2 regions of the Arthrobacter sp. NicSoilC5 genome follow, and region 1 is predicted to be linked to the other one. Evidence: predicted binding sites of a transcription regulator. Region 1 holds the regulator's gene; the other holds the start of a gene.

Region 1 (4,541 bases):
ACTGCATGCCGGGCCTCCGCCCCTTCGAGGACAAAGAGCTGGCCGGGCACCATGCCCGCCAGTGAACCGGCGGAGGTGAAGAAGACGGGGTTGCTCACCGCTACAGGTTACCGAGCCGGTCCCGGAGCTTGGCGAACATGCCGCCGCTGGCGGCGAGCTTGCCCTCGGTGATCTGTTCGCCGCGGAGCTTGGCGAGCTGCCGGAGGAGGTCCTCCTGTGCCGGGTCGAGCTTGGCCGGAGTGTCCACCTGGAGGTGGACCTTCAGGTCCCCGCGGCCGTATCCCCGCAGGTGCGTGACACCCAGGCCACGCAGGGTGATGATCTCGCCGGACTGTGTTCCGGGCTTGACGTCGATGTCCTGGGTACCGTCGAACGTTTCCAGGCTGACGTCCGTGCCCAGTGCAGCCGCCGTCATGGGGATGTGCAGGGTGGCGTGGAGGTCATCGCCTTCCCGCACGTAGGTGGCGTCATTGTTGACGCGGATTTCCACGTACAGGTCACCGGTCGGTCCGCCTGCAGGTCCGGCTTCGCCCTGCCCGGCGAGCTGGATCCGGGTTCCGGTGGCCACACCGGCGGGAACCTTGATGGTCAGCGACCGCCGGCTGCGGATACGGCCCTGGCCGCTGCACTCGTTGCAGGGATCCTTGATGACCGTGCCGAAACCTTCGCAGGTGCCGCAGGGGGCGGCCGTCATGACCTGGCCCAGGATGGAACGCACGGCCCGCTGGACCTGGCCGCTGCCGCCGCAGATGTCGCAGCGCTCGGGGTGGGTGCCGGGCCGGCAGCAGGATCCGTCACAGGTGGGGCAGACCACGGCAGTATCCACTTCGAGCTTCTTGTTCACGCCGAACACGGCGTCGCGGAGGTCGATCCGGACGCTGATGAGGGCGTCCTGGCCGCGGCGGACGCGGGAAGCCGGGCCGGAGGTGCCACCGGCGCCGAAGAAGGTGTCGAAGATGTCCTGGAAAGCAAAGCCCTGGCCCGCGTAACCGGCACCGCCGAAGCCGTTGTCCGTGCCGTTCTCGTTGCCTGTGGTGTCGTAGATCCTCCGCTTTTGGGGGTCGGAAAGGACCTCGTAGGCGTGAGTTACTGCCTTGAAGCGTTCTGAAGCGTCCGCACCGGGGTTTACATCCGGGTGAAGGGTGCGGGCCAGTTTGCGGTAGGCCTTTTTGATCTCTTCGCCCGTAGCTTCGGGTGAGACTCCAAGGACGTCATAGTGGCTGCTCAAAGTTCGTATCTCTTCCTTGTTGTACTGCGTTCAGTTTGGGCGGCCCCGCTCTGTGTTCCGGTCCGGAAAAGGCTCCGGCGGCGAAGAGTCAGGGCCCCAAAATCCTGGAAAGGTAGCGGGCCACAGCCCTGACGGCGGCCATGGTGGTGGGATAGTCCATCCTGGTTGGGCCGAGGATCCCTACCTTCGCGGCGCTGTCCGGGCCGTAGCCGGTGGCCACGACGGAGGCTTCGGCAAGGCCGTCATAAGGGTTTTCCCTTCCGATACTGACGGCGACTCCGCGGTGGTCCTGGGCCATTTCGCTCAACAGCCGCAGCATCACCACCTGTTCCTCCAGTGCCTCGAGCACGGGGCCGATGCTGAGGGGGAAGTCCACGTTGGACCTGGCCAGGTTCGCTGTCCCGGCCATGACCATCCGGTCCTCCCTGGTGTTTTGCGCCAGCCCCTCGAGGCCAAGTGCCAGGGCGTGCGCGGCCTGGCACTGGCCGTGCGCGGTGCCGGCCACGACGGCGGGGAGCGCCTTGGCCAGCTGGCTGAGCGGAGTTCCGGCGAGTGCGGCAAGGAAGCGGGTACGGAGCGCGGCCAGGGCGTCGTCGCCAAGGTCCTGGCCGACGTCGATGACCCGCTGCTCCACCTTGCCGCTGTTGGCAATCAGCACCACCAGCACCTTACGGGGGGCCAGGAGCACGAACTCGATGTGGCGCACCAGTGCCTTGCTGAGGTGCGGATACTGGACCACAGCCACCTGGTTGGTCAGCTGCGACAGCAGCCGGACGGTGCGGTCCAGGACGTCGTCGAGGTCGTCTGCGCCTTCCAGGAGGGACTGGATGGCCCGGCGCTCCGCTGCCGACAGGGGCTTGACGGCCGAGATCTGGTCGACAAAGAGCCGGTAGCCCTTGTCCGTGGGAATCCGGCCTGCACTGGTGTGCGGGGCCGTGATCAATCCCTCGTCTTCAAGGGCCGCCATGTCATTGCGGATGGTTGCACTCGAAACGCCAAGATGATGCCGTTCGACCAATGCCTTTGACCCGACCGGTTCGCGGGAGTGGACGTAGTCCTCCACGATGGCCCGCAGCACTTCCAGTTTGCGTGGCTCGCTCACTCTCCACCTCCATCCATGGTCCGGGGCGCATGCCCCGCCAGGCGCCACCACTGTTAGCACTCGACATGCCTAAGTGCTAACAGTCTATTATGCCTCGGCCCGTTGTTAGCATTGGTACCGCTCCGGGCGAAATTCCGGTGCGGAGGACCTAGCGCTAGGCGGATTGAATCCATGGATTACCAAAACTGGGGGCCCCGCGGCATTTCCGCCCCGGCCAAGGCGGAATTGCCCGAGGTGCCGGTGGAGCGGGGCATGGTGCTCGAGGATGTCCAGTCGGGCTGGGTAGGCGCCGTCACCCGGGTGGAAAAGTCCGGCGGCATGCACGTCGTGGCGCTGGAGGACCGCCGAGGGAAGTCCCGGTCCTTCAAGCTCGGCTTCGGTTTCCTCCTTGAGGGCCGCCCCATCCGGCTGATGCCTCCCGCCGCCCGGCCGGCAGCCTCCGGCCCCGCCGCCGGCAGGACAGCCTCAGGCTCCGTCCGGGTCGCCGGCCAGCGGGCCCAGGTCGCCAAGGCAAGCCGAATCTGGGTGGAAGGCAAGCACGACGCCGAACTGGTGGAAAAGGTCTGGGGAGACGACCTTCGGGTGGAAGGCATCGTCGTCGAACCCCTGCACGGCATTGACGACCTCACCGCTGCAGTTGCCGCCTTCAAACCGGGGCCGGGCCGTCGCCTCGGCGTGCTCGTTGACCACCTCGTCCCTGACTCCAAAGAGTCCCGGATAGCCGACGCCGTCATGGCATCCCCCGGCGCGGCCGGAAATGTCCTGATCGTGGGCCATCCCTATGTGGACGTCTGGCAGGCAATCCGGCCCGCGGTCCTCGGGATCGACAAATGGCCTGCCGTGCCGCGCGGACAGGATTGGAAGACCGGAATCCTGAAGGCCTTTGGCTGGCCGCACGCCACCAAGGAGGACATCGGGCTGGGGTGGCAGAAACTGCTGGGCGCGGTCCGTACCTATGCGGACCTGGAAGCGTCGCTGCTGGGGCGGGTTGAGGAAGTCATCGACTTCCTCACCGTCCCCTGAAGGCCGGGCCCCGGCCCGGGAGCCAGTATTCTTGGTAGTGCAGCGCCTTTTCCGAAGGCCGCTGCACACCGCGCCCGTACATGAAGTCAGCACCACTTGCACCTCCGAAGGAACAGACTGTGGCAGAAAACGCACGTGATCACAGGGACGGCCAGGGCCGTTCCGAGTACCATGGCGTCCCCGCAAATGCGCTGCCGCTCACGGCCAGCGAAGACCGCCAATGGGCCACGCTCGCGCATTTCGGCGGGATACTGGGGTGCGTCCCCTCGCTGCTGATCTACCTGATCTTCCGTGACCGCGGCCCGTTCACCGCGCAGGAATCCAAAGAAGCGCTGAACTTCAGCCTGCCGCCCACCATCGCCGCCGTGCTGGCCAACATCCTGGTGTTCATCCCTTATGTGGGAAACATCTTCGCGGTCATCGCCACCCTGATCTGGGTGGCGCTCACCTGCTTCTCCGTGGCAGCAGGGATCCACGTCAACAAGGGCCAGCCGCACCGCTACCAGTACAACCTGCGCTGGATTAAGTAGCCGCGCCTCCCCGCGGGGCCACCGGCCCCGCGGTACGGGCCCGACGGACGTGGGTACAGTCAGTCGGGCAGGATACGGCGGACTACCGCGTCCGCCAGGAGCCTGCCCTTGAGCGTGAGGACCAGGCGGCCCTGGAAGGCAGCGGCAGGTTCCACCAGGCCGTCCGCAATCAGGCCGGCTATTTGGTGCCGTCCGGCTGCGCTTAGAGTGGAGACTTCAAGCCCTGACTGCAGGCGCGCCTCCAGCATCACCCGCTCCAGGTTCCTGGTGTCGGCATCCAGGGTCTCCCTGCCCGCCGCAGGCGACAGGCCCTGGGACAGGCGGTTCGCGTAAGCGGACGGGTGCTTCACGTTCCACCAACGCACCCCGCCCACGTGGGAGTGCGCGCCGGGGCCGATGCCCCACCAGTCGTCGCCACGCCAGTAGGCCAGGTTGTGGCGGCACGCGTGCTCCGGGCTCCGCGCCCAGTTGCTGACCTCATACCAGCCGAGCCCGGCTTCGGTGATGAGCTGGTCGGCGAGTTCGTACTTGTCGGCGTGGTCGTCGTCGTCAATTCCCGGCACCTCGCCGCGGCGCATCTGCGCGGCCAGCTTGGTCCCGTCCTCGACAATCAGGGCGTAGGCGCTGATGTGGTCCGGCTGGTAGGAGAGGGCAGTCT
Region 2 (4,541 bases), 820 kb from region 1:
TGGACCCCTCCGCCAAGGCCATCGACTCGGTGAACACCATCGTGAACACGGACGGGCACCTCAAGGCGTACAACACCGACTACACCGCCATCGAACAACTCGTCGCCACCAATGCAGTCCCCACGGACTATTCGGTGCTGGTGCAGGGCGCCGGGGGCATGGCCAAGGCCACGGTTGCCGCCCTCCGGGACGCCGGATTCACCGACGTCACCGTCCTGGCCCGGAATGAGGCCGCGGGGCGTGCGCTCGCGGACCAGTACGGCTTCCAGTGGCGGGCAGCGCTCGACGGCGGGACGGCCGACCTGATCATCAACGTCACGCCGCTGGGGATGGCCGGCGGGGAGGAATCGGACACCGTGGCTTTCCCGGCGGAAGCCATCAACGCGGCCCGCCTGGTGTTCGACGTGGTGGCGCTGCCCGCCGAAACCCCCCTCATCAAGGCGGCCCGTGCGGCCGGCAAGCCGGTGATCACGGGGGCCGAAGTGGCCACCATCCAGGCACTGGAACAGTTCGTCCTGTACACGGGCGTCCGGCCCACCCCGGACCAGGTGCGGGCCGCCGAGGAGTTCATGCGCGCCCAGTAGGGGCAGCTAGGCGGGTTCCACCACGATGGCCACCCGGTCCTCACCGATGCGCGTCAGGACCAGGGTGGCCGTTTTGCCGCCCTTCCTGGCGTTCTTTCCGCCGGGCAGCAGCTGTTTCCGCAGCTCTTCGGGGGTGACGGCGGTGCCGCGCTTCTTGATGTCCAGCACGGTGATGCCCTCCTGTTTCACCCAGGCCTTGAGCGCCTTCACGTTGTAGGGCATGACCTGCAGGACCTTGTAGGCCCGGGCGAACGGGGTGGCCAGGAGTTCGGGAGCGCAGATGTAGGCAATGTGTTCGTCCACCAGGTGGCCACCGAGCTGCAGTGCTACGTCCGCCACCAGTCCGGCGCGGATCACGGCGCCGTCGGGTTCGTACAGGTATCCCTCCACCGGTCCCACCGGCGCTGACGGGCCGTCGCCGAAATCCTCCGGGCTGGTCAGCTCCGCCGGAGCCTTCGGCCCCAGGACCAACGCGGCGCGGCGGACTCCAGGCCGGCGCACGGCGTTGAACCACAGGGTCACCTCCGTGACGTCACCGGCCACCGACACCCACTGCGCCTCGCAGCCCGCGGGCACGGATTCATGCGGCATGCCCGGGCCCATCTTCACGCCCACTGCCTTGCCCTGCGCGGCCAGTGATTCCACGAAGGACAACGGCGGGGAGAATGCCTCGGGGTCCCAGATCCGCTTGGTGCCGGAAGTGGAGGTGACCCGACGGGCAGGGTCCAGCCAGACGCCATCCACCCCGTCCAGCGGAACCGATTCCGCATCCGCATGCACCACTGTGGCGTTGGGGAACGGGATGAGGTTCACCGTGGCGCACGCCGCCGTGGTTTCGTCCATTTCGACGGCGGTGACATTGATGTCCAGGGAGGCCAGCGCCAGGGAATCGGCGCCGAGGCCGCAGCCCAGGTCCGCCACGCGGCTGATCCCCGCGGCAGCGAACCGCTGGGCGTGGTGGGCGGCGACGTTGAGGCGCGTGGCCTGCTCCAGGCCCGCCTGGGTGAACAGCATCTGCCGGGCGAACTCCCCGAATTTCCCCTCTGCCTTGGTGCGCAGCCGTGACTGCGTCAGGACGGCGGACACGAGCCCGGCGGGGTGTCCGGCTTTCCGGAGCGCGGAGTTCAGCTCGAAAGAGTCCTCGTCCCGGTAGGGGCCCAAGGACGCCAGCAACTCCCAGCCTTCGGGGGTCAGCAATGGTGCGATCTGGTCCTGTGCAATCTGGTCCTGGGGAGCGTGAGCCATGGGTTCCAGCCTAGTGGAGGAGCGCGTGGCCGGGATGCGGATAGTGTTGAATCCATGGATGAGAGCGCAGCCCCCCGCGAGACCGGCGACCACGAGTCCGGGGACCGCCATCCGGCCAGGTTCGCCCGTCCTGTGCTGATCGCCGCCGCCGTCGTGGCCGTGGTCTGCATCGCGCTGCTGGTGATCATCTTCCTGCTCGATACGTTCAACGCCACCGTTTACTCGGTGGGAGGCAACGACGTCCAGGACAACACCCAGGAGGCCCGGGACATCCGCGGGCTGTACGACGGCGCGCGGGCCGGGAGCATCTTCTTCCTCGCTGCTGCGCTGCTCGCCGCAGCGGTGTCCGGCTGGGTGCTCTTCCGGGGACGGAAGCAGGGCGGCAGCGACACGGAGGGCGGCGAGGACGTGGACTTCGACGACCTGGGCCGGTAGGGACAGGGCGCCATTTCGCGTCCCCGGCCACCTGCCGTCGTCCGCCCCGGGCTGTACGCCCATGACGAAACGTTGGCACTCACCTTGACCGAGTGCTAACTCATACATAGAGTCTTCATTAGCACTCTCCCTAGGAGGGTGCTAACACATGAAGAGCTGCCAGCCATGCTGCTGCCGGCACCGCGACGACGGTTTGCCAGCTACGGCGAAAAGCTTTCCAGTCCACGAATTTGCTGACGAAAAGGAGAGGTCCGAGTGTCGGTCTCTATTAAGCCTCTTGAGGATCGTATTGTTGTCCGCCCGCTCGAAGCCGAGCAGACCACGGCTTCCGGCCTGGTCATCCCGGACTCCGCACAGGAGAAGCCGCAGGAAGGCGAAGTTGTCGCAGTAGGCCCCGGCCGCTTCGAAGATGGCAACCGCGTTCCCGTTGACGTAGCCGTTGGCGACGTCGTCATCTACTCCAAGTACGGCGGAACCGAAGTCAAGACCGGCGGCACCGAGTACCTCGTGCTGTCCGCCCGCGACGTCCTGGCAATCGTCGTCAAGTAACTCTTCCGGATCCCCGTGCTGCCGGCCATGCTCACGCTGGCCGGCAGTGCGGGGTTTCTGTCTTTGAAAGGACAAAACCATGGCAAAGCAGCTTGCGTTTAACGACGCTGCCCGCCGGTCCCTTGAGGCCGGCATCGACAAGCTCGCGAACACCGTCAAGGTGACGCTCGGCCCCCGCGGCCGCAACGTCGTCCTGGACAAGAAGTGGGGTGCCCCCACCATCACGAACGACGGCGTCACCATCGCCCGCGAAGTCGAGCTGGACGACCCCTACGAGAACCTTGGCGCACAGCTGGCCAAGGAAGTAGCGACCAAGACCAACGATGTTGCCGGCGACGGCACTACCACCGCCACGGTCCTGGCACAGGCGCTGGTCAAGGAAGGCCTGCGCAACGTTGCAGCCGGCGCTGCCCCCGGCCAGATCAAGCGCGGCATCGAGGTTGCGGTTGAGGCCGTGGCCGCCCGCCTGCTGGAGAACGCCCGCCCGGTCGAAGGCACCCAGGTAGCCAACGTTGCCGCCATCTCGGCGCAGAGCGACGAAATCGGCGAACTGCTCGCCGAGGCCTTCGGCAAGGTGGGCAAGGATGGTGTCATCACCATCGAAGAGTCCTCCACCACCCAGACCGAACTGGTCCTCACCGAGGGCATGCAGTTCGACAAGGGCTACCTGTCCCCGTACTTCGTCACCGACGCGGAGCGCCAGGAAGCAGTCCTCGAGGACGCACTCATCCTGATCAACCAGGGCAAGATCTCCTCGATCCAGGAATTCCTGCCGCTGCTCGAAAAGGCGCTGCAGAGCTCCAAGCCGCTGTTCATCATCGCCGAGGACGTTGAGGGCGAGGCCCTGTCCACGCTGATCGTCAACCGCATCCGCGGCACCCTGAACGTCGTAGCCGTCAAGGCTCCCGGCTTCGGCGACCGCCGCAAGGCCATGCTGCAGGACATCGCCACCCTCACCGGTGCGCAGGTTGTCTCCCCGGAACTGGGCCTCAGCCTGGACTCCGTGGGCCTGGAGGTGCTGGGTACCGCCCGTCGCATCACGGTCACCAAGGACAACACCACCATCGTGGACGGCGCCGGTTCTGCCGAGGACGTCGCTGCACGCGTTGCCCAGCTGCGCGCCGAGCTGACCCGCACCGATTCCGACTGGGACCGCGAAAAGCTCCAGGAACGCCTGGCTAAGCTTGCCGGCGGCATCGGAGTCATCAAGGTCGGCGCTGCCACCGAGGTTGAGCTCAAGGAAAAGAAGCACCGCATCGAGGACGCTGTGTCCTCCACCCGCGCTGCCCTCGAAGAAGGCATCGTTGCCGGCGGCGGCTCCGCCCTGATCCACGCCCTCAAGGCACTGGATGAGGACGCTTCCGTCAAGGCCCTCGAAGGCGACGCCGCCGCAGCCGTGGGCATCGTCCGCCGCGCACTGGTGCAGCCGCTGCGCTGGATCGCGCAGAACGCCGGCTTCGATGGCTACGTTGTCACCTCCAAGGTTGCCGACCTTGAGACCAACAACGGCTTCAACGCCAAGTCAGGTGAGTACGAGGACCTGATTGCCGCGGGCGTCATCGACCCCGTCAAGGTCACCCGTGCAGCCCTCCGCAACGCGGCCTCCATCGCCGCCCTGGTTCTCACCACCGAGACCCTGGTCGTGGAGAAGCCGGCCGAAGAGGACGAGCACGCAGGCCACAGCCACTAACGCTGCGCCCTGGCGGCCTACCGCTGAAAAGGCTGGTC

Evidence for each region. Region 1 encodes HrcA, which represses chaperone genes, less so after heat shock. Its sites were predicted from a motif close to TTNGCACTCGNNNNNNNCGAGTGCNAA; they were not measured.
Region 2: the regulator HrcA is predicted to act here: its motif matches at 2,337-2,363, upstream of groES (co-chaperone GroES).

Annotation. Positions count from the first base shown of each region.
Region 1 is NZ_AP024660.1:785,607-790,147, forward strand. It holds gene LDO22_RS03595 (16S rRNA (uracil(1498)-N(3))-methyltransferase) at 1-98, opposite strand, end outside; gene dnaJ (molecular chaperone DnaJ) at 101-1,228, opposite strand; gene hrcA (heat-inducible transcriptional repressor HrcA) at 1,317-2,330, opposite strand; gene LDO22_RS03610 (DUF3097 domain-containing protein) at 2,502-3,353, shown strand; gene LDO22_RS03615 (DUF4870 domain-containing protein) at 3,473-3,883, shown strand; gene hemW (radical SAM family heme chaperone HemW) at 3,943-4,541, opposite strand, start outside.
Region 2 is NZ_AP024660.1:1,603,247-1,607,787, reverse strand. It holds gene LDO22_RS07455 (shikimate 5-dehydrogenase) at 1-584, shown strand, start outside; gene LDO22_RS07450 (class I SAM-dependent methyltransferase) at 591-1,829, opposite strand; gene LDO22_RS07445 (hypothetical protein) at 1,884-2,264, shown strand; gene groES (co-chaperone GroES) at 2,520-2,813, shown strand; gene groL (chaperonin GroEL) at 2,893-4,503, shown strand.